DNA from 4 places in the Mesorhizobium sp. M7A.F.Ca.US.005.03.1.1 genome. Region 3 is predicted to be linked to each of the others. Evidence: riboswitches for the same ligand, from Rfam matches in the RefSeq annotation. Region 3 holds a riboswitch; each other region holds the start of a gene.
What was found. Region 3 has a riboswitch for cobalamin ahead of EN990_RS08245 (aromatic ring-hydroxylating dioxygenase subunit alpha). Riboswitches for the same ligand answer to the same signal wherever they lie in the genome.
Positions count from the first base shown of each region.

Region 1: it holds a riboswitch for cobalamin, as region 3 does, so the genes downstream of both, EN990_RS29595 (DUF1636 family protein) here and EN990_RS08245 (aromatic ring-hydroxylating dioxygenase subunit alpha) in region 3, are expected to answer to the same signal.
Region 2: it holds a riboswitch for cobalamin, as region 3 does, so the genes downstream of both, bluB (5,6-dimethylbenzimidazole synthase) here and EN990_RS08245 (aromatic ring-hydroxylating dioxygenase subunit alpha) in region 3, are expected to answer to the same signal.
Region 4: it holds a riboswitch for cobalamin, as region 3 does, so the genes downstream of both, EN990_RS17180 (ABC transporter ATP-binding protein) here and EN990_RS08245 (aromatic ring-hydroxylating dioxygenase subunit alpha) in region 3, are expected to answer to the same signal.

Region 1 is NZ_RZRO01000106.1:270-7,324, forward strand. Features, by position in the region: partial or broken gene EN990_RS29585 (cobaltochelatase subunit CobN) at 1-1,069, opposite strand, end outside; gene cobW (cobalamin biosynthesis protein CobW) at 1,088-2,125, opposite strand; gene EN990_RS29595 (DUF1636 family protein) at 2,128-2,556, opposite strand; cobalamin riboswitch at 2,595-2,799, opposite strand; gene EN990_RS29600 (winged helix-turn-helix domain-containing protein) at 2,830-4,029, opposite strand; gene EN990_RS29605 (NADH-quinone oxidoreductase subunit A) at 4,361-4,726, shown strand; gene EN990_RS29610 (NADH-quinone oxidoreductase subunit B) at 4,717-5,298, shown strand; gene EN990_RS29615 (NADH-quinone oxidoreductase subunit C) at 5,303-5,905, shown strand; gene EN990_RS29620 (NADH-quinone oxidoreductase subunit D) at 5,906-7,055, shown strand, end outside.
Region 2 is NZ_RZRO01000056.1:2,084-9,138, forward strand. Features, by position in the region: gene EN990_RS21715 (MFS transporter) at 1-974, opposite strand, end outside; gene EN990_RS21720 (TetR/AcrR family transcriptional regulator) at 1,095-1,703, shown strand; gene EN990_RS21725 (hypothetical protein) at 1,993-2,976, shown strand; partial or broken gene bluB (5,6-dimethylbenzimidazole synthase) at 3,099-3,824, opposite strand; cobalamin riboswitch at 3,827-4,007, opposite strand; gene EN990_RS21735 (histone deacetylase family protein) at 4,129-5,055, shown strand; gene EN990_RS21740 (exodeoxyribonuclease VII small subunit) at 5,059-5,310, shown strand; gene EN990_RS21745 (DUF2277 domain-containing protein) at 5,421-5,687, shown strand; gene EN990_RS21750 (pirin family protein) at 5,727-6,647, shown strand; gene dxs (1-deoxy-D-xylulose-5-phosphate synthase) at 6,790-7,055, shown strand, end outside.
Region 3 is NZ_RZRO01000012.1:41,868-48,922, forward strand. Features, by position in the region: gene EN990_RS08220 (alpha-glucosidase) at 1-411, shown strand, start outside; gene ugpC (sn-glycerol-3-phosphate ABC transporter ATP-binding protein UgpC) at 436-1,548, shown strand; gene EN990_RS08230 (DUF680 domain-containing protein) at 1,628-1,873, opposite strand; gene EN990_RS08235 (DUF680 domain-containing protein) at 1,943-2,143, opposite strand; gene EN990_RS08240 (DUF680 domain-containing protein) at 2,223-2,420, opposite strand; cobalamin riboswitch at 2,932-3,134, shown strand; gene EN990_RS08245 (aromatic ring-hydroxylating dioxygenase subunit alpha) at 3,249-4,496, shown strand; gene EN990_RS08250 (hybrid-cluster NAD(P)-dependent oxidoreductase) at 4,522-5,622, shown strand; gene EN990_RS08255 (PqqD family protein) at 5,792-6,223, shown strand; gene EN990_RS08260 (serine kinase) at 6,272-7,055, shown strand, end outside.
Region 4 is NZ_RZRO01000038.1:6,070-13,124, reverse strand. Features, by position in the region: gene EN990_RS17210 (phosphatase PAP2/dual specificity phosphatase family protein) at 1-55, shown strand, start outside; gene EN990_RS17205 (hypothetical protein) at 52-495, shown strand; gene EN990_RS17200 (lysophospholipid acyltransferase family protein) at 492-1,154, shown strand; gene EN990_RS17195 (phosphatidate cytidylyltransferase) at 1,154-2,089, shown strand; gene EN990_RS17190 (iron ABC transporter permease) at 2,115-3,101, opposite strand; gene EN990_RS17185 (ABC transporter substrate-binding protein) at 3,131-4,078, opposite strand; gene EN990_RS17180 (ABC transporter ATP-binding protein) at 4,128-4,916, opposite strand; cobalamin riboswitch at 5,081-5,288, opposite strand; gene EN990_RS17175 (AraC family transcriptional regulator) at 5,544-6,377, shown strand; gene EN990_RS17170 (alanine racemase) at 6,383-7,055, opposite strand, start outside.

The DNA of each region.
Region 1 (7,055 bases), on a different contig from region 3:
CCGGTTCCGGCCGGTTGGCGAAGGCGCGGTGGCCAAGCGCGGGATCGGTCTCGGTCTCGCCCTTGAAGGAAATGGCGCCGGCGAGGACGCGGCCGTCGAGTTCGGGCAGCACGACATGCATGGCGAGGTCGGCGGGTGCCAGGCCACGCTGGTTGTTTTGCCAGATGTCGCGGCGGGTGGTGGCGACGATGACCTGGAAGACAGGCACGCCGGCGCGGTCGAACAGCGTTTCGATGCCGGGTTCGGCGCCTGAGGCGAAAGCGGTCGCGGTGATGATGGCGGCGGGCTTCAGCGCCGTCAGTGCTGTTTGCACGAATGCCAGGGATGCCGGGTCCTTGAGGCTGGAGACGAAGATCGGGACTGGGTCGATGCCGCGCTGCCGCAGCGCTTCAACAAGCGCATCGATGGGCGCGACATCGGCGGCCAGCAGCATCGAGCGATAGAACAGGATGGGGATGATAGGAGCGTTGACGTTGTAAGCGCCAGCATTCGATAAGTCCGGCTTCTCCACAACTCCACATCCAGGCACGTAAAAACCAGCTTTCGGCACCACCACCGGGCCGATAACTTCCGCATCCGACCCCGCCAGCCGCGCCAATTTCCGCACCAGTGCGCTCATATTCGCCGGGCCGCCCTCGCGGAAATAGTCGAGCAGGCCGTCCAACTCCTCGCGCGGCAGCGTCGAGGCTTCGATCAGGCGCAGATCCTCGTCGCGGCATTCGCCGGGCAGCAGCGCCAGTTTTATGCCGCGTTCGCGGGCGGTCGAGGCAAGCTGGTCGCAGCCGTAGCGCCACCAGTCGTAGCCGCCGAGGATGCGCACGAGGATGATCTTGGCATGGCGGGCGACGCTGTCGACCCAGAGGTCGACGGACATGGGATGGCGCAGGTCGCGCAGTGCGGCCAGCCGCATCGAGGGCAGGCGGTCGGCATCGGTCCTCCACGCCGCCGCCAGTCCGGCGAGGTCGCTGTCGGTGAAGGACAGCGCCACGATATCCGCCGGCGTCTGCCGCAGATCGACCGGCTCGGCGAGGTCGTCGAGCGAGGCGGATGTCGTGGTTAGGATGTGCATCGCAATCCGTGTCCGAAATCAGCCGGCGAGTATACGCTCGATCGCCGGGCGGTTCAGCCCTTTCAGGCCGATGACGACGAGGCGCGAGCGGCGGTCGTCCTGCGCGGTCCAGGCGCGGTCATAGTAATGATTGACGCGCGGCCCGACGGCCTGCAGCAACAGCCGCATCGGCTTGCCGCCGACCTCGACGAAGCCTTTTACACGCAGCACGTTCTCTTCTTCTGCGACCGTGGCGACGCGTTTTGCCAGTTCATCGGGATTGGCGACCGAGGCTATGTCGACAATGAAGGTGTCGAAGTCGTCATGCTCGTGGTCGAAGGCGCCGTCATGATGGGATTTGCGGTTCTCGATGTCGTCCTCGACGGCGAGACCGAGCCCGAGCAGCACGGAGGGATCGACCTTGCCATGCGAGGTCGGCACGATCTTCACTGCGCGGGCGGAGTGTTCGCCAATGATGGCATTGGCGCGGGCGGTGCCGGCGGCGTCCATCAGGTCGCTCTTCGACAGGATGATCAGGTCGGCGCAGGCGATCTGGTCCTCGAACAGTTCTTCCACCGGATCGTCGTGGTCGAGCGTCTCGTCCCCGGCGCGCTGCGCCTGGAGGGCCTCCATGTCGTTGGCGACGCGGCCTTCGGCCAATGCCGGTCCGTCGACCACGGCGATGACGCCATCGACGGTCACCCGGCTTTTCACGCTCGGCCACTGAAAGGCCTGGACCAGCGGCTTGGGCAGTGCCAGGCCCGAGGTTTCGATCAGGATATGGTCGACCTTCGGCGTCAGCGACAGGATTTGGTCGAGCGCCGGGACGAAATCATCGGCGACAGTGCAGCAGATACAGCCATTGGCCAGTTCTACGATGTTTTCCTCGGGGCAGGTGTCGATACCGCATCCCTTGAGGATCTCGCCATCGATGCCGATGTCGCCGAATTCGTTGACGATGATGGCGATGCGCTTGCCGCCGGCGTTTTCCAGGAGATGGCGGACCAGCGTCGTCTTGCCGGCGCCGAGGAAGCCGGTGACGACGGTGCAGGGAACGCGGGATACGGAAGTGGTCATGGTCAATCCTTCAGCATGTCGATGGGTGGAATGCGGGCCACGAGGCCGCGCTTGAGGCTATCGGGGCGGCCACGCCACGGGATCAGGCCATCTTTCGAGGTGGCGAAGAGCTTTGCGCCTGTCACGAGGTCGGCGCCGCTGGTCGCGGTCAGGTCGCCGAAGACATAGCTCCAGCAGCCGTCGCGCAGGATCGCGGCGCTGAGGCGCCGCTTGCAATTGCCAAGGCATTCGACGCTGCGGATGCGGATATCGTCGCCAGCGGCGGCGCGGCGCGTGTCGTCCGTCAGCAACTCGCCGGCGCGGGGATGAGCGTCGGAGCCGGTCTCATTGCGGCAGGAGCCGCAGACGATGATGGTGACGCCGGCCAAGGCATCATCATGGCCGGACGAAATATCCGCTGTGCCAGCCGAAAAACTGCTGTCGTGGTCCAAAGATCGGGCTCCTTGCCCGGAAACCCGCCGGGCGATCGGATTCTACAGTCGCAGACGGCAGGTCTCCTGGCTCGCGAGTCATCGCCTTGGGTAGCCGCCTTCCCGGGAATTCCCAGTGGTTTTCGGCCTTGGCTCTTCGCTTACAGTTGCGGGGACAGCCGCGGATTTGGGATTTTGCCCCGCACCGCATTCCCTCTTAGCCCTTGCCGTTGCGGGCAAGGGACCATCTGGAACCGGATTTAGGCTTTTGCGGGCGGCGGTGTCAACGCGAGCTTACGACACCGCTATGTCGGCCAGCGCCGGCCCCAAATCCCCGGCAGGCGTCACTTCGATGCGTTCGAGCCCGAGCCAACCCTGCATCTGCTTCAATTCCTCGAACAGCTCCGCAGCGGTTTCAGGCGGCGCACCGGGCTCCGCATAGGCTGCATGGACGCGCAGTATGCTGGCCGGGCGATCGGCCTTGAGGTCGACGCGTGCCACGATCCTGTCGCCGAGCAGGAACGGCAGGACATAATAGCCGTATTGCCGCTTGTCGGCCGGCGTGTAGATCTCAATGCGGTAGTGGAAGTCGAACAGCCGCTCTGTGCGCGAGCGTTCGAAGACGACAGGATCGAACGGCGCCAGCAGGGCGCGGGCCTCGATCTTGCGCGGCAGACGCGCGTCTTTATGAAGATAGGCGGGCTTGTCCCAGCCTTCGACGCGCACCGGCAGCAACTCGCCCGTTTCAACCAGTTCCTCCAGCCGGCCTTTCATATCGGCCGGCGACAGGCGGAAATAATCGCGCAAATCGCCTGAAGTCGCCACGCCGTGGGCGCGGGCGGAAATGCGCAGCAATTCGCGGTGCGCGTCCTCAGGCGTCGGCACCGGCAGGTCGAGGATCGCCTGCGGCAGCACGCGCTCGGGCAGGTCATAGAAGCGCTCGAAACCGCGGCGGTGCGCCGTGGTGATGCGGCCGGCCCAGAACAGCCATTCGAAGGCGTGTTTGGCATGGCTCCAGCCCCACCAGCCGCCCGAACCTTTCTGGCCCTCCAGCGCGGAAGCGGCGATCGGGCCGCGCTCGGCGACCTCGCGGTAGATCTCTTCGATGTAGGCGGCGTGCTCGCGGCCCCATTTGGCGAGACCCAGATACATTTCCTCGCCCCGCTCGGCGCGCTGCATGCGCCAGCGCATCAGCGGGTATGTCTCGACCGGCAGGAAGGAGGCCTCGTGCGCCCAATATTCGAAAACCATGCGCTTGCGCGTCACGGCCGCGTTGTCGAGCAGCGAGAACGGGTAGGGGCCAAGGCGCGAATAGAGCGGCATATAATGAGCGCGCACCACCGCGCTGACGGAATCGATCTGCAACAGGCCGGTGCGGGAGAGCGTGCGGGCAAAATGCCGTCGGTCGGGCGTGCCGGTCGGGCGAGGATCGAGGAACCCTTGGGCGGCAAGGGCGATGCGCCGGGCCATCGGGAGCGAGATCTTTTCCTTCATGCAGGTATCACTTTGACGTGTTTTGACCGAGGGTCGAATGGCTGATTCCAACCCATGCTAGCAGGGTTTTGGCGGCATCCATGTCAGGAGAGAAAAGTGGAGTAAAAAGCGAAGGAAATCAAACAGGAGCGGATCGGACCAGTTTGCCGCGATATGCCGTCCAGGTCGATGTTTTGAACAAGGTTTGACTTGCTTCGCTGGAAGTGCTGCGCTAACCCTCGCCGCGTTGCAGCATAGGCCCTTAAAACGGTTCAGCGGTTAAACTGTCACGCTTCCGCATTAGGGTCCGGTGCTGTAATCAACGTGGATTGGCGCCAACGGAAAGCCGAGCATGAACGCACTCTTGAGCTCATACCTGCCCATCGTCCTGTTCATAGGCGTGGCGCTGGTTGTCGGCCTGGCGCTGCTGGCCGCGCCCTTCCTGGTGGCCTACCGCAATCCCGATCCCGAAAAGCTTTCCGCCTACGAGTGCGGTTTCAACTCGTTCGACGACGCCCGCATGAAGTTCGACATCCGTTTCTACCTGGTGTCGATCCTGTTCATCATCTTCGACCTGGAAGTAGCCTTCCTGTTTCCGTGGGCGGTGTCGTTTTCGAAGATCGGCATGCTCGGTTTCTGGTCGATGATGGTTTTTTTGGCGGTGCTGACCATCGGCTTTGCCTATGAATGGAAAAAAGGAGCGCTGGAATGGGATTGAACGACAGTTCAGGCACCCTCGTCGCGCCGAAGCCCAAGGGCATCATCGATCCCAACACCGGCAGGCCGGTGGGGGAGGACGATCCCTTCTTCCTCGAGATCAACAACGAGTTGGCCGACAAGGGCTTTCTGGTCACTTCGACCGAGGCGCTCATCACCTGGGCGCGCAGCGGGTCGCTGATGTTCATGACGTTCGGCCTCGCCTGCTGCGCGGTCGAGATGATCCACACCTCGATGCCGCGCTATGATTCGGAGCGGTTCGGCGTCGCGCCGCGTGCGTCTCCGCGCCAGTCCGACATCATGATCGTCGCCGGCACGCTGACCAACAAGATGGCGCCGGCGCTGCGCAAGGTCTACGACCAGATGCCGGAGCCGCGCTACGTCATCTCGATGGGCTCCTGCGCCAATGGCGGCGGCTATTACCACTATTCCTATTCGGTGGTGCGCGGCTGCGACCGCATCGTGCCGGTCGACATCTATGTGCCCGGCTGCCCGCCGAGCGCCGAAGCGCTGCTCTACGGCATTCTTCTCTTGCAGAAGAAGATCCGCCGCACCGGCACGATCGAACGGTAAATCCATGACCGCATCCCTGAGCGAACTGTCGACCTATCTCGGCGAGAAGCTGATCGGCCGCGTGAACGAGGCTGATATCGCCTATGGCGAACTCACCATCCATGTCGAGCCGCGCGATCTGGTCGAGGTGATGACCTTCCTGCGCGACGACGCGCGCTGCCAGTTCATCTCGATCATCGATGTCTGCGGCGCCGACTATCCGTCGCGGGCCAAGCGTTTCGACGTCGTCTATCACCTGTTGTCGCCGAAGCAGAATGTGCGCATCCGCGTCAAGGTGCAGGCCGACGAGGAAACCATGGTGCCGTCGATCACCGGCGTCTATCCCGGCGCCGACTGGTTCGAACGCGAGACCTACGATCTCTACGGCGTTTTGTTCTCCGGCCATCCCGACCTGCGCCGCCTGCTGACCGACTATGGCTTCGAAGGCCATCCCTTGCGCAAGGATTTCCCGCTGACCGGCTTCGTCGAGGTGCGCTACGACGACGAGGCCAAGCGCGTTATCTATGAGCCGGTCGAGCTCAAGCAGGAATTCCGCAATTTCGATTTTCTGTCCCCGTGGGAAGGTACGGATTACGTGCTGCCGGGTGACGAGAAGGCAAAGCAGTAAATGGCTGAAACCTCCGTCCGCAACTTCAACATCAATTTCGGCCCGCAACACCCCGCGGCGCACGGCGTTTTGCGCCTTGTGCTGGAGCTGGACGGCGAAGTCGTCGACCGCGTCGATCCGCATATCGGACTGCTGCATCGCGGTACCGAAAAGCTGATCGAAGCCAAAACCTATCTGCAGGCGGTGCCCTATCTCGACCGGCTCGACTATTGCGCGCCGATGAACCAGGAACATGCCTTTGCGCTGGCCGCCGAGCGTCTGCTCGGCATCGAGGTGCCGAAGCGTGGCCAGGTGATCCGCGTTCTCTACAGCGAGATCGGCCGCATCATGTCGCACATCCTCAATGTGACGACGCAGGCGATGGACGTCGGTGCGCTGACGCCGCCGCTGTGGGGCTTCGTCGAACGCGAAAAGCTGATGGTGTTCTATGAGCGCGCCTCCGGTTCGCGCATGCATGCCGCTTATTTTCGGCCCGGCGGCGTCCATCAGGACCTGCCGCGTCAACTGGTCGAGGACATCGGCAAGTGGATCGACCCGTTCCTGAAGTCGATCGACGACCTCGACCGGCTGCTGACCGGCAACCGCATCTTCAAGCAGCGCAATGTCGATATCGGCATCGTCTCGCTGGCGGATGCCTGGGCCTGGGGTTTTTCGGGCGTGATGGTGCGTGGCTCGGGTGCAGCCTGGGATCTGCGCAAGTCGCAACCCTATGAATGCTATTCGGAGATGGATTTCGATATTCCGATCGGCAAGAACGGCGACTGCTTCGACCGCTACCTCGTGCGCATGGAAGAAATGCGCCAGTCGGCGAAGATTATGCGCCAGTGCGTCGACCTTTTGCTCGGCAAGGAGAGCACCGGCCCGGTGTCGAACCTCGATGGCAAGGTGGTGCCGCCCAAGCGCCAGGCAATGAAGCGCTCGATGGAAGCGCTGATCCATCACTTCAAGCTCTACACCGAGGGTTATCGCGTGCCGGCCGGCGAGGTTTACGCCGCTGTCGAGGCGCCGAAGGGCGAATTCGGCGTCTATCTGGTTTCCGACGGCTCCAACAAGCCCTACCGCTGCAAGCTGCGCGCGCCGGGTTTCGCGCATCTGCAGGCGATGGATTTCCTCTGCCGCGGCCACATGCTGGCCGACGTCACCGCCGTTC
Region 2 (7,055 bases), on a different contig from region 3:
TCGATCAGGCCGAAGGCGGTGATGAAGGTCGGCGAAATCGCCACGCCGCTGATGAACACAGTCAGCGCCAGCAGTGGCACGGTGTCGGCGGTGAGCGGCAACAGCGTGCCGAGCGCGACGAGGGCGACTGCGATGGCGAGCTGGCGTTGCAGCGGCGCCTTCAGGCTGAGCGCGCCGACGATGATACCGAGCACGAACGATCCCAGCGCATAAACGCCGATGACAAGGCTGGCGGCGCCGGGCTGGCCAAGCTCCTTGGTGATCGCCACGGTGCTGACTTCCGTCGTCGCGAAGGTCGCGCCGATGAAGATCAGGGCGAAGGTGATGATCTGAACCGGCCGCAGGCGGATCGCCGAGCCGCTTGAGCCATGGTCCACCGGCCGCACTTGCGGCTCCGTCGAGCGTTGCAGGATGAAGGCCGCTGATCCGAATGCGAGAAATAATGTGCTCACCAGAACGCCGGCTTCCGGGAACAGGGCAGCACTGAGACCGACCGATAGCGATGCCCCGGCGATATAGACCAGTTCATCGGCCGCGGACTCGAAGGCGAATGCGGTGTTCATCTGCGGCCGTCCGCGGAAAATCTCTGTCCAGCGCGCCCGCACCATCGCCGGCATGCTTGGCATGGCCGCGGCCAGTAGGGCCGACACGAACAGCGTCCACACCGGCCAGTCCTGGTTGGCCGCCGCTATCAGGACGGCGAAAGCCAGCACCGCGATGATGGTGGTGGGCACGACGATCCGTGTCTGGCCCAGGCGGTCCACCAGTCTGGATATCTGCGGCGCAACGAAAGCGTTGGCCAGCGCGTATGTTGCCGAGACGGCTCCGGCCAGCCAGTATTCGCCACGCGTCTGCGACAGCATCGCCACGATGCCGATGGGCGCCATGGCGATCGGCAGGCGCGCCATGAATCCGGCGGCCGCAAAGCCCTTGGCTCCGGGGGCACGAAAGATTTCCGAATAGGGATTTTGCATGGGTGGTTCCTCGACAAAGGACGATTCGGCAATTACATACGAAGCGTATGCTTGTTAAATAGAGCATACGCCGCGTATGTCAATTGGCATACGTTACGTATGTGAATAGGGCCAGAAGCCATGCACAGACCCCGCAAGGAGATGATCGCCGAGACGCGCGCAAAGCTGATCGCGGCGGCCCGCCATGCCTTCGGCACAACAGGCTATGCGGAAGCCTCGATGGATGATTTCACCGCTTCGGCCGGGCTGACGCGCGGCGCGCTCTATCATCATTTCGGCGACAAGAAGGGGCTGCTGCAGGCGGTCATAGCCCAGATCGACGGCGAGATGGCGGCGCGCATCAATGAGGTCGCGTCGAGAGCGCCGACCCGCTGGCAGCATTTCGTCGACGAGTGCTCGACCTATATCGAGATGGCGCTGGAGCCGGAAATCCAGCGCATCATGTTCCGGGATGGCCCGGCCGTGCTGGGGGATCCAGCGCAATGGCCGAATGCCAGTGCGTGCATCGTGTCAATGACCGACCATCTGACCGCGCTGCAGGAGGAGGGGGTCGTTGTCTCGAGCCTCGACCCCGAGACGGCCTCGCGACTGATCAACGGAGCGAGCAGCCAGGCAGCGCAACGGATCGCCAATTCGGACGACCCCGAAGCGACGTCCAAGAAGGTGGTGACGGCGTTCAAGCAACTGCTCGAAGGCCTGCTCAAGAAGCCGGATCCGCAGTCGAATTGAAGTTCCCACCGGAGCTTTTCGTGCCGGCAGCTGTTCCCGATAGGAATTTTTTCTCGACACCTGCCCTCAGCTAAGGTACATATTCGTCCATGGTGCTGATTTGCGCCGGTGACCCGCCGCACAGGCGGGTTTTTCGTTTGATGCTCCGTCAGACAATGCGCCGGCGAAAGGCTGCGAAAGAAAACCGTTGCCCAGAATTCGTCGCCCTGTGGTGCCAGGGCCGGCAATTGACAATCGTCGGGTTGAGTTCATCCTCTTCCACCATCTCTGAGGCGGAGATTCGGGGCACATGTGGGATTTCGAGATCGGCCGGTCGGTGTCCATCATGATGCGGACCTGGCCGTTCATCGTCTTTCGTATGATCGTCTATTTCGGCATCACGCTGGCCTACATCATGGCGACCGGCACCGGTGCCTCGGTCGGCTATGGTGTCGGCCATATCTCCACCGATCCCGACGGGCCCATGTCCTTTGCCCTGTGGGGCGGCGTGGTCGGGTTTGGCATCGTCTCGATCGCGGTCTACTGGATCCGTGAATACATCCTCTATATCGTCAAGGCCGGCCACATCGCCGTCATGGTTCATCTGATCGACGGCCGCGACATTCCCGGCGGTCAGGACCAGATCGCCTACGCCAGGGATGTCGTCACCCAGCGTTTTGCCGAGGCCAATATCCTTTTCGTCGTCGACCAACTCGTCAAGGGTGCCATCCGCGCCATCACCGGCCTGCTCGGCGGTATCGCCGCCTTCCTGCCGATACCGGGCCTGAGCGGCCTGGTCTCCTTCATCAACACGGTGATCCGCCTGTCGCTGACCTATGTCGACGAGATCATCCTCGGCTACAACATCCGCATCAATTCAGCCTCACCCTTCGAGACGGCGCGCCAAGGCGTCGTGCTCTATGCCCAGAACGGCAAGGTCATGGTCAAGAACGCCGTCTGGCTGGCGGTCATCATGTGGGGCGTGTCGTTCGTCATCTTTCTGATGATGCTGGCGCCTGCCGGCGCCATTCTGTTCCTGATGCCCGGCCAGCTCGCCGGCTGGGCCTTCGTGCTCGCCATCGTCTTCGCCTGGGCGTTCAAGGCGGCCTTCATCGAGCCTTTCGCCATCGCTTGCCTGATGCAGGTCTATTTCAAGACCATCGCGGGCCAGGTGCCGGATCCGGCCTGGGACGCCCGGTTGGCCGAGGCGTCGTCGAAGTTCAGGGAGCTCAAGGACAAGGCGCTCGCCTCCTTCGGCGGTTCGCGCTGGGGTACGGCCGGCGCCACACCCTGATCGGCCGGGCAGGTGGTGTCTGGTGAGGCAGAAACGGTGTTGAGGCGCGCCACGGTGGACTTGAGCTGTGCCTCGCCTTGCCCGGAAAACGTCTCGCTCATGATCAGTTCCGGCAGCGGCAGCCGCCGTCCCCAACCATGCGTTTCAAGGTCCGGTTTGGAAGCGAACTCGGAAACACGGCCGACGCAGAGATAGGCGATTGGCGTTACGTGATCCGGAATGGCCAACAGCCGCTTCAGCGCCTCAGCCTCGATGATGCTCACCCAGCCGACGCCAACGCCCTCGGCACGCGCGGCCAGCCAGAAATTCTGCACCGCGCAGACGGTGCTGTAGAGATCCATCTCCGGATTGTGCCAGCGTCCCAGCGGCGAACCCTTCGAGCGCTGCCGGTCGCAAGTGATGCAGATGTTGAGCGCGCTTTCGCAGATGCCTTCCAGCTTGAGCTTGCGGTACAGCGCCTGTTTTTCCGCCTCGATCGCCGGCAGTTCCTGCTCGCGCGCGGCCAGGAACAGGTCGCGCACCTCCGCTCGTCGTCCGGCATCGCGAATGACAATGAAATTCCATGGCTGCATGAAGCCGACCGATGGCGCGTGATGGGCGGCAAGCAGCAGCCGCGCCAGCACGTCGTCATCGATCGCGTTGGGCAGGAAATGGCTGCGCACGTCGCGCCGCGTGAACATGGCGCGATAGACCGCATCGCGCGCATTCTGGTCGAATCCATCGTCAATGGCAGCGGTCATATGTTCCGGCATCGCTTGTCCCCTTGCGATTGCAGATTCAAAACGGTCAGAGCGTACGCTGTGCGTCCAAATGGACGCACGTCGCTCTGATGCCACCCGCCCGACCATGCGGATGACGATGCCTGCCAGGCCGGTCTTCTGGCTTGGGATCAACCCGCGTCCGGTGCCTTCCCGTCATCGACAGTGGCATTTACCGGCGCGGTCCCCCTCACAGCGTTGGGCACGCCACGGAATTCAACCGTGTTCCCGATTCTCCCGCTTGCGGCGGGCACCAGGCAGTACCAAGGACTTTACGCCGAAGCGCCGGCGGGGCCAATGCCTGCGGCGACACGAATGGACGCAGGCGCGATTTTCCCCAGTCATCGGCCGCCCGTGCATGGCCTTTGTCGATCGGGGTCACTAGATTAGGACGATGACCACCCGTCTCTACACGCATCCGATCTTCCTCGAGCATCTCACGCCGCCCGGACATCCCGAGCGGCCCGACCGCCTGCGCGCCATCGAGCGCGTGCTCGATGAGGAAGCCTTTGCCGCGCTCGATCGTATCCAGGCGCCGGAAGGCGACGAGGCCACCATCCTCTACGCGCATCCCGCCGATTTCGTCGCCCGCGTGCGCGCCGCCATCCCCGACGAGGGGATTGCCCGCATCGATGCCGACACCACTGCCAGTCCGAAGAGCTGGCAAGCGGCGATCACCGCGATCGGCGCCGCCAACGCCGCCGTCGATGATGTCTTTTCGGGCCGCGCCGACAACGTCTTCGTCGCCGCCCGGCCGCCCGGCCATCATGCCGAAAAGACCACGGCCATGGGCTTCTGCCTGTTCAACACGGCGGCGATCGCGGCGCGTTATGCGCAGAAGAAACACGGTGTCGAGCGCGTTGCCATCGTCGACTGGGACGTGCATCACGGCAATGGCACGCAGGATATTTTCTGGGACGATCCCTCGGTGCTCTATTGCTCGACACACCAGATGCCGCTTTATCCCGGCACCGGAGCGAAGACCGAAACGGGCGCCGGCAATATCGTCAACGCACCGCTGGCGCCGCAGACCGGCAGCGAAGTGTTTCGCGATGCCTTCCTGTCGCGCGTCCTGCCCGCGCTCGACAATTTCGCGCCCGACCTGATCATCATTTCGGCCGGGTTCGACGCGCACCACCGCGATCCGCTGGCCGAGATCAATCTGACCGAGGATGATTTCGACTGGGCGACCGGCCAGTTGATGCAGCGCGCGGCACGCCACAGCGGCAACCGGCTCGTAAGCCTGCTCGAGGGCGGCTACGATCTGCAGGGATTGGCATTTTCGGTCGCCGCCCATGTCGGGCGACTGATGAAAGGATGAATGATGGCTGGTGAGACCAACGAAGACGTCAAGGCGATGAGCTTCGAGCAGGCACTCGATGCGCTGGAGAAGATCGTCGATGATCTGGAGCGTGGCGACGTGCCGCTCGACCAGTCGATCAGGATCTATGAACGTGGCGAGGCGCTGAAGGCGCATTGCGACCGGCTGCTGAAGGCCGCCGAGGACAAGGTCGAGAAGATCAGGCTGTCGCGCGACGGCAAGCCGGTTGGAACGGAGCCGCTCGACGCGGATTGAGGCCGGTCCGAACGATGGCCTCGCCTCACCGGTTTTTGGACATGATCATGATCGAGGCTATAACTCGTTCCGATTGAAACAGCTCAAGGACAAGAGGAGATACGGAAGCGATGTGCAGAAACATCAAGACCCTGTTCAATTTTGATCCGCCGGCAACCAATGACGAGGTGCGCGACGCGGCCCTTCAGTTCGTCCGCAAGCTGAGCGGAACGACGCGACCCTCGAAGCAGAACCAGCACGCCTTCGATCATGCCGTCGACGCCATCGCGGCCTCGGCGCGCGAACTGCTCGATTCCCTGGAAACCCATCAGCATCCGCGCAATCGCGAAGAGGTGGCGGCCAAGCTGCGGGCAAAGGCGGCCATCCGCTTTGCCTGATGCGGCCAGGCGGCCTTCGACCACCGACAAGGAGAGTCCATGAGCTTCTTCCCCGGGAAAGACCCTGAGGTGGGCGATGCGTTCGCCAGCGATCAGATCGAATTGATGGTCGTTCCGAACGCCAAGGACATCGGTGGTTTTCAGGTGCGCCGTGCCCTGCCAACGGCAAAAAGGCGGTTGGTCGGTCCGTTCATCTTCTTCGACCGCATGGGTCCCGCGATCCTGCGGGCCGGCCAGGCGCTGGACGTCCGTCCGCATCCGCATATCGGACTGTCGACGGTCACCTATCTGTTCGACGGCAAGATCCGGCACCGCGACTCCCTCGGCACCGAAATGGTCATTCAGCCCGGCGACGTGAATTTGATGACCGCCGGCCGCGGCATCGTCCATTCGGAGCGTACGCCGGAGGAACTGCGTGGCGCGCCGATGTCGATATCCGGCCTGCAGACATGGCTGGCGCTGCCGGACGACAAGGAAGAGGTGGCTCCTGTGTTCGAGAACACAGGAGCGCTCAGGCTTCCCGAGATTGATGCCGAAGGCGTCAACGGGCGCCTCATCATCGGCGATTTCCAAGGATTACGGTCCCCGGTCAGGGCCGATTCGGAGACGCTCTACGCCGACCTGCGCCTGGCGCCCGGCGCCAGCGTGAAAATCCCTGCCGATGCGGAAGAGCGCGCCATTTACACGCTGGAAGGCGAGGTCTCGATTTCGGGCGATGTGTTCCCAGCCGAACGGCTGCTGGTCTTCCGTCCCGGTGACGAGATCGTCGTGTCGTCGCAGACCGGGGCGCATTTCATGCTGTTCGGCGGCGCCTCTCTTGGTTCGAAGCGTTACATCTGGTGGAATTTCGTCTCGTCGTCGAAAGAGCGTATCGAACAGGCGAAAGAGGAATGGAAGACAGGCCGCTTCGACATCGTTCCAGGAGACGAGGAAGAGTTCATTCCGCTGCCGGAAAGCTGATGCCTGTCGCCCAAAGTGGCCCGGTTTTGGGGAAACGACCTGCATAGAAGCAAAAGACCACAGTCTGATCCGCGTCACTGACACGCATTTACTTTCGCCGGCCGGCGGCCTATTTCGCCCATCAACCGAAAGCCTGAGCACCGTGAACGCAACGCCGCATACGCCGCTTCTCGACAAGACCCGCATCCCGGCCGACCTGCGCACGCTTGCCGAGAGTGAGCTGCCGCAACTGGCGTCCGAGCTTCGCGCCGAGCTGGTCGACGCGGTATCCCGCACGGGTGGTCATCTGGGCGCCGGCCTTGGCGTGGTCGAGCTGACAGTGGCGCTGCACTATGTCTTCAACACCCCCGATGATCGGCTGATCTGGGATGTCGGCCACCAGGCCTATCCGCACAAGATCCTGACCGG
Region 3 (7,055 bases):
CGCACACCGATGGTGTGGGACGGCGGCGCCAAGAATGGCGGCTTCTCCCAGGCAAAACCCTGGCTGCCGGTGCCGGCCAAGCATTTGGCGCAAGCGGTCAATGTCCAGCAGGGCGACGAGGCTTCGCTGCTCGAGCACTACCGGCGCTTTCTCAGCTTCCGGCGTGCCCATCCGGCGCTGGCCAAGGGCGACATCACCTTCATCGAAAGTGAGGGAGATACCGTGGCCTTCACGCGCCGCGCAGGCAACGAGCAGATCGTCTGCGTCTTCAATCTGGGAGCCGGGCGGGCCAAGGTTGACCTTGGCGGCCGATCGCTGCAACCTCTGCCCGGGCACGGATTTTCGGGGCAGGCGAGCAGCGGTTCCATCGAGCTTGGCGGCTACGGCGCCTGGTTCGGGCGTCTCGACTGAATTTCCAATCACTGGAGGAAACCAATGGCCGATGTCACGCTAAGACAAGTGAAGAAGTCCTACGGCAATCTGAACATTCTCCACGGCATCGACCTCGATATTAGGTCGGGCGAGTTCATCGTCTTCGTCGGCCCGTCGGGCTGCGGCAAGTCGACATTGCTGAGGTCGATCGCCGGGCTCGAGGAAATCACCTCCGGCGAACTCAGAATAGCCGGCGAAGTGGTGAACGACGTGCCGCCGTCGAAGCGGGGCATCGCCATGGTGTTCCAGTCCTACGCGCTGTACCCGCACATGACCGTCTACGACAACATGGCGTTCTCGATGAAGATCGGCAAAGAGAACAAGGCCGAGATCGACCGCCGCGTGCGCCAGGCCGCCGAGATCCTGCAGCTGACCAAATATCTCGACCGCCTGCCCAAGGCGATGTCGGGTGGCCAGCGCCAGCGCGTCGCCATCGGCCGCGCCATCGTGCGCAATCCGAAGGTGTTCCTGTTCGACGAGCCGCTTTCGAACCTCGACGCCGCGCTGCGCGTCGCCACCCGCATCGAGATCGCCAAGCTCAAGGAATCGATGCCCAACACGACCATGATCTACGTTACCCACGACCAGGTCGAGGCGATGACGCTGGCCGACCGCATCGTGGTGCTCAAGGACGGCCATATCGAGCAGGTCGGCACGCCGATGGACCTCTACAAGAAGCCCGGCAATCTGTTCGTTGCCCAGTTCATCGGCTCGCCGGCCATGAACATCCTGCCGGCGACCATCGAAAAGACCGGAAACCCGACCGTCGTCAGCCATGTCGGCGGACGCAAGGCGACCGTGCCGATTGCGACGCCGGCTTCGGCAAAGGGCGCTGCGGTGAGCTTTGGCGTGCGGCCGGAGGACCTGATCATCGCCAGCGGCGCGGACTATCTGTTCGAGGGGACGGTCGACTATGTCGAGCAACTCGGCGAGGTGCAGCTTGTCTATGTCGACATCGGCCGCGCCGATCTGCCGCTGGTGACCAAGCTGCCCGGCAATGTCGAGGTCAAGCGCGGCTCGACATTGCGGCTGAGCGCCAATGGCGAGGACCTGCATATCTTCGACGCGGATGGACGTTCTTTCGCGTTGCATGAAGTGGAAGCAAAGGCGGCTTAACCGCAATTGCCGTGTCAGGCACAAAAAAGAGCGGCGGGCCGGGCCCGCCGCTCTTTGACTTGGAGATCGACTTCGGTTGTTAGTTGTTGCCGAAGAGGTTGCGGTCGGCACCTTGCGGAGCAGACTTCTGGGTGGTGTCACCCGACGAGTTCAGCAGCTTGTAGACCGGCGAACCGGTGTTGCGTACCGAAGAGGTGCGCGTGCTGTCGACCGAAGTCGTGGCGGCAGGCTGATTGGCACCATTGGAGCCAAAGTTGTCGCTGCCGGCGAAGGCATTGCCGGTGATGGCCAGAACGGCGGCGGCAGCAATAAGGATCTTGTTCATTTTAGTCTCCTGAATTCTGGATTTCGCCAGGACGGCAGACACAGCTGCCGTCGGTTGCGAAATTGGTTGTTAGCGACCGAAGAGGTTACGGTCGCTGCCCTGAGCGGGCGTCTGGGCAGCCGGTTCCGAGGTCTTGGTGGAAGCCGTGTACGACTGGTCCACAGCGGCGGCAGGCTGGTTCGGGCCGTTCGAACCGTAGTTGTCGCTGCCCGCGAAAGCGCTGCCGGTGATGGCCAGAACGGCGGCGGCAGCAATGAGGATCTTGTTCATCTTGAATACTCCTGAATGTCTGAATTTCGCCAGGGCGGCGGGCGAGCCCGCCGTCGACCGGAAAACTGGGAATCGGCTGTTAGTTGTTGCCGAAGAGGTTGCGGTCAGCACCCTGGGCAGGCGCCTGAGCAGCCGGTTCCGACTTCTTGGTCGAAGCGGTGTACGAGCTGTCGACAGCAGTGGCTGCCGCGGCGTTCGAACCGTAGTGGTCGCTACCAGCGAAGGCGCTGCCGGAAATGGCCAGAAGGGCTGCGGCAGTGAGAATGATCTTTTTCATTTTTGGTACTCCAGTATCGTCTTTTTTCCGTCCGTCTAGCGGCGTGTCTTGGAAATGAAATCGCGTCGTTCGGACAGCCCCGATGTGGGAGGGCAAGGTCGTCTTTTCCAATCACGAAGTTGTTCCGTGTGGACCATGAATCCCCACCTTGAAATTGTGCCAATGGAATCTAAGGATGCATTTTTCTTCTTCATATCAGTGTGTTAGGTGTAGCCACCTGATGGATCACTGACTGTTTCAGAGGCCCAGCGTTCACACCGTCCTGCACGCACCGTCAACAGAAACGAACCGTTCGGTTCGATTTTAGGGCGAGCTAATAGTCACTTTTCGAAACCATTAACCTTTTTTGACCCCCCGCGAAGGGTCGGATTCGGGAAGATCGCAGCCGGCAAATGGCCGCCCGGGAGGTGGGATCTCGGCCCGCGACGAGCTGCAGTAGCGTTTCGCATGCCGTGTCGCGCCGCATGGATACGATGTCGTTTTCATGCCGACGGCGCGCCCGCGATCGTGGTTAGATCATACCATCTCAGGTGCCGCTTCGTGACGACGAGGCGGAGAATTGGGAAGCCGGTCAGAATCCGGCGCTGCCCCCGCAACGGTGGTGGAGTTCAAGTCGCAACGGGAGACCACTGGGCAACCGCCTGGGAAGGTGTCGCGATGGTCCGCAAGGACAACTCCAGAGCCCGGAAACCAGCCCGAGATTTTTAGACTCGACTGATCGCGGTGGGCGGTCAAGAGGTGGATAGCGCATGTCCGGCACACAGCCGGCCTGTGTTTCAATCCTTCCTCCATCACCACCAGTTCAGTCCTTAGAAACGAGGACAGGACATGGATATCCGCAACGACATGCTGAGGCTCCTGAAGGGGCGCCGGCAAGGCTTTTCGCTGGAGCAGCCCTTCTACACCGATCCGGACTACTTCAAGCTCGACATGGAGCTGATCTGGTATCGCGACTGGCTGTTCATCGGCCATGATTGCGAACTGCCGAAGCCGGGCAGCTACATCACCGTGCAGGTCGGCGATTATCCGGTCGTCCTTGTCCGCGACCAGCACGGCAAGATCAACGCCTTCCACAATTCCTGCCGCCATCGCGGCAGCCGCGTGTGCAACACGGAGAAGGGTACCGCGGCAAAGCTCGTCTGCCCGTATCATCAGTGGACCTACGAGCTGGACGGCCGCCTGCTGTTTGCCCGCCAGATGGCCGACGGTTTCGACAAGAGTGATTTCGGCCTGAAGCCGGTCGCCTGCGAGAGCGTCGGCGGCTACATCTTCATCTGCCTGGCCAAGGAACCGGCAGATTTCGCGCCGATGCGGGCGATGATCGAACCCTATCTTTTGCCGCACCGGCTGCGTGAAGCAAAGATCGCCTTCGAGAGCACGATCGTCGAGAAGGGCAACTGGAAGCTGGTCTGGGAAAACAACCGCGAGTGCTACCACTGCGCCGCCAATCATCCCGAGTTGTGCAAGACCTTCCCCGAGGCTCCAACCATAACCGGCGTCCATGGCGCCGACAGCGACCCTGAAATGGTCGCACACTGGGCCAGATGCGAGGCATCAGGCTTGCCGAGCAAATTCCGCATCGATCCGGCAGGGCAGTACCGCGCCACCCGCGCGCCCTTGCTGCGCGATGCCGTCAGCTACACCATGACGGGAAAACGGGCGGTCCAGAAGAACCTGTCCGACAGCGTTTCAACCGACCGCATCGGCTCCTTGCTGCTCTATCACTATCCGACGACCTGGAACCATATCCTCGGCGACCACGCCGTTACCTTCCGCGTGCTGCCGATCAGTGCCACGGAAACCGCGGTGACAACGAAATGGCTCGTCCACAAGGATGCGGTCGAAGGCGTCGACTACGACCTCGCTGAGCTCACCCATGTCTGGACCGAGACCAACGACCAGGACCGCCGCATCGTCGAGGAAAACGCCTTCGGCATCCTGTCGCCTGCCTATGAACCAGGCCCCTATTCGGAGCTGCATGAGGGCGGCGTGATCCAGTTCGTCGAGTGGTACGCGTCGTTCATCGGGCCGCGCCTTGCCGAAGGCGGCCGGCCGGCCCTGCGCAGCGTCGCCTAGCCCAGGGGATAAGAGGATGAATGCGATGACGGACCTTGGCCTCTATCGCCATCTCGACCAGATGACGCCCTGGAACGACAGGCTGCAGGTGCTGGAAGTGATCGGCGTCAGCGACGAAGCGCCTGACGTGAAGACCTTCACCTTCCGCTCCGACAACCAGACCTGGTTCCGCTACAAACCGGGGCAGTTCGTGACTCTGGAACTGCCGACATCGGACGGGCCGCTGATGCGCACCTACACGCTGTCGTCCTCGCCGTCGCGGCCGTTCTCGATCGCGGTGACGGTCAAGGCGCAGGCGGGCAGCACCGGTACGCGCTGGATGTTCGACCATCTGACGCCCGGTTCGCACGTCAAGGCCTATGGGCCGACCGGCGACTTCTCGCTGCATAGCCACCCGGCCGCCAAATATCTGTTCATTTCGGCCGGTTCCGGCGTGACGCCGATGATGTCGATGCTGCGCTGGCTGAACGACTGCGCGCCATGGACCGATGTCGGCTTCGTCAACTGCGCGCGCCGCCCGGAAGAGATCATTTTCCGCAAGGAGCTCGAACTGCTCGGCAGCCGCATGCCTGGGCTGTCGCTCGGCTTCATGATCGAGGAGCGGTCGAGCCGCGAGGGCTGGTTCGGCCATATGGGCCGCATCGACGCGATCCGGCTGCCATTGCTGGCGCCCGATTTCCGCGAGCGCGAGATTTTCTGCTGCGGCCCCGATCCTTTCATGCGCGCCGTGCGTGGCATGCTGGACGCAGCCGGCTTCGACATGACGAAATACCATCAGGAAAGCTTTGCCGCGCCTGCCGTGGAGGAGATCCCGGCGCCGTTCTCGCCGCCGGCGGAAGACGGCGCCGCTGCCACCGTGGAGGCCGTGACACCGATCCGGTTCTCGCATTCCGATGTCGATGCCGAATGCGTCGCCGGCCAGACGGTGCTGCAGACGGCACGCGCCTCGGGGGTGCGGATTCCCGCCGCCTGCGAGTTCGGCCTGTGCGGCACCTGCAAGGTGAGGAAGGTCGCGGGCGACGTCGAGATGAGCCACAATGGCGGCATCCTCGATCACGAAATCGAGGACGGCTTTATCCTCGCCTGTTGCTCGAAGCCGCTTTCGGCGCTTGAAATCGAGGCGTGACCGGCAGGCACGGTCAGAGACTGTCCATGCCCGCGCGGCCTGCAGCTGCGCTCGGCCGGGCCTACGCCATCTTGCCAAAAACCCTGCAAATGGTTAGACGCCTGCAACGGTGGGGTTGACCGTAGGGGCCGAAGATCATCTCCGCGGCCTGCTTCGGCGGGGAGCAAACATGCGACAATCCGGCGTATATGCCATTGCCAGCAAGGATATCGTCTTTGAATCCTTCGATGGCGAAGCCGTCGTTCTCGACCTGACCACCGGTAAATATTTCGGCTTCTCTGATTCAGGCAGCAGGCTTTGGGATGCACTGTCGTCCGGCGTGCCTGCCTCCGAACTGGTCGGCGCCGCGACCGGGATTGGCGCCCTCGATGCCGCCGCGATTGACGGCTTTGTTTCACAATTGCTCGAATTCGGTTTGCTGGCGGCCGCAACCGATGGCGTGGCAAGACCGGTTCCCAGCGAATTGCTGGCTCAGCTCGCCGCTGCCGGCGAGCCCCTCAAGGTCGACATCCATGACGACCTTGCCGACCTCATTGTCGTCGATCCCATCCACGAGGTCGAGGAGCCCCTCGGCTGGCCCGCAGTGAAGCAGGCCAACTGAGGCGCCCGCCAGGCTCTCGTTGCCGGACAGCTCCGGAACAGGCAGACCATGCCAAACGTCACTCTCGAAAACCTGACTGACTACGCACGTCATGTCCTGGCGCAAGCGCAGAGCAGCGCCGCGCATTATCCACTGACCTGCAAGGTGGGCTTGCCGCATCTGGAGTTGACCACTCATGTGAGTGCCGGCGCGTTGGCGGATGCCTTCGCTCATGGCTTTGTCACGGCTGCGGACAACCGAGCGCCTGCCGACATCTGCCGCATCTTCGTCGCACATCCCGGCATTGACGGCATCGCGGCACCGGCCAGATGGGGCCAAGGACCCTTCACGCAGCATGGCTTCGCCACCAGGCTGGCGGAAGCCGGATTGCGCGGCAACCATTTCCATGACCTGGATTTCTGGCAGTTCTATGATCCGCAACGTCGCGTTGGCGTGCAATTGATGGCCTCGGCCGATGCCTTTCCACCGTGGGAGCCGGGAGCGCCGCTGCGCCCCTTCCTCCATTGGGAATATGCGGCACGTGGCATGCGGCTGGCCCATGCGGGGACGCTCGGCACCAAAGGCAGGGGCGTACTGCTGGCCGGCGCGGGCGGCGCCGGGAAATCCGGGACCGTCGCCGCCGGCCTCCTCCACGGGCTGGACAGCGTCGGCGACGATTATGTGCTGGTCGACCTCTCCAACGGCGTGACTGCCCGCCCGTTGTTTTCAACACTCAAGCAGGATCCCCAGGGATTCGCGCGACTTGGGCTGAAGCACCGGCTGAAGGCGCACGGTCCGCTCAACTGGCAAGGCAAGCATGCTTTTCACATTGACGACATTGCGCCACGGCCGG
Region 4 (7,055 bases), on a different contig from region 3:
GGCCGCCGGCCGGCCGATTCATCTTGCAGAGGCTACGGGGCGGGCGGCGTCATGACAGGCAATACCTATCAGGACCGCACCGACCGCTTCGCCGGCATGCTGATGCGACAGGCCGCGTGGCCGGCCGCAATCGTGCTGGCCGCAAATGTCCTTGCGCCTCTAGCCGCATCGGCGCGCGGTGCCTTCGAGACCTTGCCCGCGGCCATCGCTTTGTCGATCGCCGCCGCGAGCGCGGTTGCGGTGCTGGCGCTGTCGGCATTGCTGGCATTCGACGCGCTGCTGTTCCGACTGATGGCGAGCCATGACGACGAAGCTTCCGGCGGTGCCGCGGTGGATGACATGTTGGCGCGCATGCGCCTGAAACCGGCTCCGTTCGCGACACGCTTGCTCGATGACCGCATGGCCGGCACAAGCCGCTTGCTGTTCAAGCAGCGCGCTGCCCTGGCTCTGTTCGCCGCAGCGCTTCTGGCGGCAGGGTTTTGGGCGCCGCGATGAACAAGCTTTCGCTCAAGACCTTCACCTTGCTGCAGACGGTAACCTCCGTCGGCCTGTCGGCTCTGGCCCGGATGGTGACCGGGGTGCGGCCGATCTGGAACGGCAGCCTGCCCTCCGAGCGGCAGCGCATCTATTTCGCCAATCACACCAGCCATGGCGACTTCATCCTTTTGTCGGCCTGTCTCAGCGAAAGGGAGCGCGCGATCACCCATGCTGTTGCCGCAGGCGAATATTGGGGGAAGTCGCGGCTGCGCCGCTTCATCGCGCAGGACATGTTGTCGTCCGTGCTCATCAACCGGCAATGGACGAGACCTGAGGAAAACCCCATCGAGATCATGCTGTCGGTTCTCGACCAAGGGCACTCGCTTATCCTGTTTCCCGAGGGCACCCGCAACATGACAGACGAGCCGCTGCTGGCGTTCCGCTCCGGGCTCTACAATCTGTCGACGGCGCGGCCTGAGGTCGAGCTGATCCCGTGCTGGATCGAGAACATGTCGCGCGTGCTGCCCAAGGGCCAGTTCCTGCCGGTGCCGCTGCTGTGCCGCGTCGTTTTCGGCGCGCCTGTCGCGGTTGGCCCGGGCGAAGAACGCCGCGCCTTTCTCGAGCGCGCCCACGCCGCGCTTCTGGCGCTCAACCCGCGTCCCGAGCGAGACGATTGATGCGCCACGAGATCTCCATCCTGATCATCGGCCTGCTGGCGGTTTTGACCACCGCCAGCATCGTCGCCACCATCCTTTCGGCGCGAGCGCCGAAGCCGCTGAGCTCGACGCTTGTCAATCTCACGCAGCGCATCAACGCCTGGTGGGTGATGGTGGCGCTGATGACGGTCGCCTTCTTCTTCGGCCGTTACGGGATGACCATCCTGTTTGCGCTGATTTCCTTCGCCGCGCTGCGCGAATTCGTGACGCTGACGCATACGCGCCGCAGCGACCATTGGGTGCTGCTCGGCATGTTCGGCATCATCATCCCGTTTCAGTACTGGCTGGTGTGGACCGCCTGGTATGGGCTCTTCGTCATCTTCATTCCGGTCTACTGCTTCCTCTTGATGCCGGCCATCACGGCGCTGCATGGCGACACCGAACGCTTCCTCGAGCGGATCGCCGCGCAGCAATGGGCGGTGATGATCTCGGTCTATTGCGTCAGCCACGTCCCCGCCCTGCTGACACTCGACGTGCCAGGCTTCGAAGGCCGCACCTTGCTGCTGATCGCCTTCCTGATCATCGTCGTGCAAGGCAGCGACGTGCTGCAGTACATCTTCGGCAAGCTGTTTGGTAAACACCGGTTTTCGCCGAACGTCTCGCCGTCGAAAACCTGGGAAGGGCTGATCGGCGGATTGGTGTCGGCGAGCCTGCTCGGCGCGCTGTTGTCGTTCGTGACGCCCTTCTCGCCGCTGCAGGCGGCAGCCGTGGCCTTCGTCGCCTGCTCGATGGGATTCCTAGGCGGGCTGGTCGCCTCGGCCATCAAGCGCGACCAGGGCGTCAAGGACTGGGGCCATCTCATCGAAGGCCATGGCGGCATGATGGACCGCACCGACAGCCTGGTCTTCGCCGCCCCGGTGTTCTTCCACATCGTGCGCTATTTCTGGACCGTGTGATCCGGCGACCGGTTGCCAAACGCGCTCAAAGCCGGTTGCGGATCAGCATGGTGACGACGAAGAACGCACCGACCGAGCTGGTGATGATGCCGATCGGCAGTTCCTGCGGCGGCAGCAGCGTTCGGGCCAGAAGATCGCTGGCCAGCAAAAGCACCGCGCCGAAGACGGCGCAGCTGGCAACCAGGCGCAGATGCAAGGGGCCTGCCAGCGGCCGCGACAGATGCGGGATCATCAGCCCGACGAAGCCGATGACCCCGGCGACAGAGACCAGGATCGCCGTCGAGAAGGCGGCGACGAGAAACGTCATTCGGCGCATGCGCGCCACTGGCACGCCAAGGCTTTCGGCGGCGTTTTCGCCGGCCAGGAAGGCATCGAGCCGGCGGTGGTTCCACAGCGCGTAAGCCAGAATGGTGCCCGCACCCAGCGCGCCCAACCAGATATTGTCCCAGCGCGCCAGGCCAAGGCCGCCCATCGTCCAGAACAACACGGAGTGGGCGGCGCGCTGGTCGCCGGCAAAGACCAGGTAGTTGGTCAAGGCGGTGAACATGAAGGACACGGCAAGGCCGGCGAGGATCAGCCGCTCCGGCCCTTGGCCCCTCACCCGCGCGACCAGCAGCAGGACGACGCCGGCGGCCAATATGCCGCCGGTGAAGGCCGCGACCGGCAACGTCCAGATGCCAAAGCTGTCGCCGAAGACGGTGATGACGGAAACAGCACCGGCGGCGGCGCCCGACGACAGGCCGAACAGGAACGGATCGGCGAGATCGTTGCGGGTCACTGTCTGCAGCAGCGCGCCGACGACGCCGAGGCCCGCGCCGACGCAGATGGCCAGGATCGTGCGCGGCAGCCGCAGATCGACGACGATCTTGCCGACCGGCCCGGACACGTCGTGCCCGCCTAAGCCGATTGCGCGGCCAAGCGCTGCTACAACGTCGGCCAGCGGGATCAGCGTCGAGCCATAGGCGATCGACAGCAGAGCGAGAGCGGCGATCGCCGCCGCTCCCGCCAGCATGGCCAACGCAAATGCCGGATGGCGCAAGCTCAAAATGCTTCCGGGTGCATGGCCTTGGCGATCTTGTCGATCGCTTCGATGTTGGCGGGTCCAGGCGTCAGCTCGGCGTAGCGGAGGGCAACGAAGCGCTCGTTCTTGACCGCGTCGGTCTCCTTCATGGCCGGATGCGCCTTCAGGAAGTCGAGCAGCTTCCTGTAGCCGCCACCGTCCTGGTAATCGAGCAGGATGAGGAATTGCGGATTGCGCGACGCCACCGTTTCCCAATCCGTGTTGCCCCAGCTGGTGTCCATGTCAGCCATGATGTTGTCGCCGCCGGCGGCAGTGATCATGGCGCTGGGGATGGCGAACTTGCCTGCGGTGAACGGCTTGTCCTCGCCGGAATCGTAGAGGAACACCCGCGTGCCCTTGGCGCTGCCGACCTTGGCGGTGATGTCGGCGAGCTGCGCCTTCCAGCCAGAGACAAGCTTTTCCGCCTCTGTCTCCTTGCCGAAGATCTTGCCCAGCTTTTCGACGTCGCCGTAGAGCAGGTCCATCGAGGCGGCGGGGCGCCTCTTGTCGAGATGGACGCAGCTTTCCGCCAGAACCAGCGTCTTGATGCCGTGCGGGGCAAGCGTGTCGGGCGTCACCTCGCCACCCGGCTTCATGCCGTAGTACCAGCCGGCGAAGAAGAAATCCGGCTCCACGGCCACGAGGTTTTCGAGCGTCGGATATTTCGGCGCCAGCTCCGGGATCGAACCCTGCTCTGCCTTGAATTCGGGACCGACCTTGTACCATCCGGTGATGCCGGTCAGGCCGACGATTGACGGCTGCAATTTCAGCGCGAAAGCCATCTCGGCCATGTTCAGATCATGGATGACAGCGCGCTTCGGCGGCGCGTCGAAGGTCAGCGGCTTGCCGCAGCTGTCGACGGTTACCGGGAAGGCGAAGGCGGTCGAGGTCAGCAGCGAGACGGCAAGCGAAAAAGCGAGGCGTTTCACGGGTATGCTCCTTGTGGGTGGGATCGGGTCGACTATGGAACGGCTTCAATCACGACGGCGGCGCGGCACGGTTCGGAACCTCGAACACCGTCAACTCTCGATCCTCGGTCGGATGGCGCAGGCGCAGCACATCGATGCCGAAAATCTCGCGGATCAGCTGTTGGGCCAGCGCTTCGCGCGGTGCGGCGAGCGCTTGCAGGCGGGCATGATTCATCACCGCAACCCTGGTGGCGAAGGGTGCTACCAGCGCCAGATCGTGCAGCACCGCGATCACCGTCATCTCGAAGCCTGCCACGAGGTCGAGCAGTTCGCCGCGGGCGCGCGGGTCCAGATGGTTGGTCGGTTCGTCGAGGAACAGGATTTTGGGCTGCTGGGCGATGGCGCGCGCCAGTTGGGCGCGCTGGCGCTCGCCGCCCGACAGCGAGCCGACGGTGCGGCCAAGCAGCGGCAGCAGGCCGGTCCGGCGCAGCGCCTCGACGGCGATATCGCGTTCCTCGCGCCTGCGCCGCAGCCCGGCGTGCGGGACCCGGCCAAGCTCGACATAATCGATCACCGCCAGCCGCGGATCGGGCTGGTCGGTCTGGCCGACAACGGCGATATGCAACGCCCGCTCGGCGGCCGAAATCCTGTCCAGCCCGCGTCCGCCAAGCTTCACCTCGCCGGAACTTGGCCGCAGCATGCCCGACAGCATGCGCAGCAGCGTCGTCTTGCCGGCGCCGTTGGGACCGATGATGGCAAGGCGATCGCCAGCGGCCACCGAGAAGCTGACCGCCTGGACCAGATTCCGCCCATTCGCCATGGCACAGAGGTCATGGGCTTCGAGAAGCACTGCGCTCATCGGCTGCTGCCCGCCGGATTGCGGGGACGGCAAAGCGTGCGCATGGTGATGCGATGATCGATGGAGCCGTCCAACTTTCCGTCACTTTCCAAAACTGGCGACGGAAGGAAGCTGGCGAACCGGCCGACAAGACCGGGACTCGCGTTTCCTCCCGGCACACCCCGTCCGGTCAACTCAGTGATGGCAGGTCTCCTGGCTCGCGGGTCGTTGCGCCATCCTGCCTTCCCAGCCTTGCCGGCCAGTGGCATTCACGGATTTTGCTCGCCGCTTACAGTTGCGGGGGCAGCCACGGCCTCGACCTGAACAGGCCTCACCGTGTTCCCTTTTCACCCCTCGCCTTTCGGCTCGGGGACCATCACCACTTCAGCGTAGATTTCCACCAAACGCTTCGCAATGGATTTCTCGGACGAAGTGGTGGGCCAGCTAAGGGAAACAGGCATTGCACGCTCACTTTATGTAATAACATAATATTTTATGTAATAACATAACATTCTTAGGAGATGACGCGGCCCGCTGTCAAGCGAAAGCCCATGGGATCGGCGCAGATTGCACGGGATGCGCAATTTCGATCAAACTGGCCGCGCCAGGAAACGCCAAGATGATCCGGCCAATGCGAAAAGGAGCCCCATGAACCCGACCGAGAAAGCGCTGTGGTTCGTCGAGAGCCATCTGCCGGAGGCGATCTCGCTTGACGATGTCGCGCAAAGCAGCGGCGTGTCGCGTTTTCATGTGACGCGCGCCTTCGGCGCCGCAACCGGCCGCTCGGTGATGGGTTACATGCGCTCACGCCGGCTGACCGAGGCGGCGCGCAAGCTGGCCGGCGGAGCGCCCGACATCCTCGCCGTCGCGCTCGACGCCGGCTACAACTCGCATGAGGCGTTCACCCGTGCCTTCCGCGATCAGTTCGGCACCACGCCGGAACTGGTACGCGCGCAAGGCTCGACCAACAACCTCGACCTCGTGGAGCCGATCCTGATGGACCAGTCCTTCCTCACCAATCTCGAACCACCGCGCTTCGAGACCAGCCGGCCGTTCCTGATCGCCGGCCTCGGCGAACGCTACAGCTGTGAAACCAGCGCCGGGATTCCGATGCAGTGGCAGCGTTTTGCACCCTATATCGGCAACATCCCAGGCGAGATCTCAGGCGTTTTCTACGGCGTCTGCCTTAACGGCGACGACGCGGGCAATTTCGACTATGTCGTCGGCGTCGAAGTGTCCGGCTTTGCGGATCTGCCGAAGGACTTCTATCGGGTGCGGGTGCCGGCGCAGAAATATGCGGTGTTCTCGCACCGCGAGCACATCTCATCCATCCGCCGGACGATCAACACGATCTGGAACAGTTGGCTGCCCGACTCCGGTCACGAAATCGCGGATGCACCGGAATTCGAGCGCTATGGACCGGAGTTCGATGCCCACAGCGGCAATGGCGGGCTGGAGATCTGGGTACCGGTGAAGGCGTAGCTCGATCACGCCATCGGCAGCGCCGGCCAGCGATCGATGACCTTTCCGCCGGAAAACACGTCGATCGACCCGAATTGCTGCAGCACGGCCTCGCTCTGCGTCGGCCTTAGAAACGCGTAGTCGCCTGGCCTTGCGGTCGCATCGGCGGGCAAGCCCATGAATTGCTGGTTGGAGGACAGGCCGAGCAGGCCGTTCGTCTTCATGCCTTGGGGGAAGACCGGCTCGGCCATCCACTTGCCGCCATAGAGATAGCAGCCCTTGCGCGGAAACCGGCCGAGCGCCTGCAGCAGGCGGGTAACGGCCGGCGGGCCAGGCAGCATCGGCTCGACCACTTTCAGGATCGGCGTAGCGATGAAAGCCGCCGGCTGGAAGCCGTCGAGGCCTGGCGTATCGAAGTCGCTGGGCAGCACGAAGGCCGAGCCCATCGACACTTCATTGGCCGCGCCGCCACGATGAAGCAGCGCGGTCTTGCTGCCGCCGATGTTGAGGATGCGGCGCTGGTCGGCACCGAGACAGGCGACGAACGCCGCAGCCTGCGCCGACGCCTCCGCCAATGCCTTTGCCGGTCCGCCGAAAAGGCCGGGAATGAGCGGCGCATGCGCCTCGTAGGCCATGACGCCTTCGCAATGCAGCCGGACCGGCAACGCGCTCAGCGCCTTCGACAAGGCCGCGGGATCA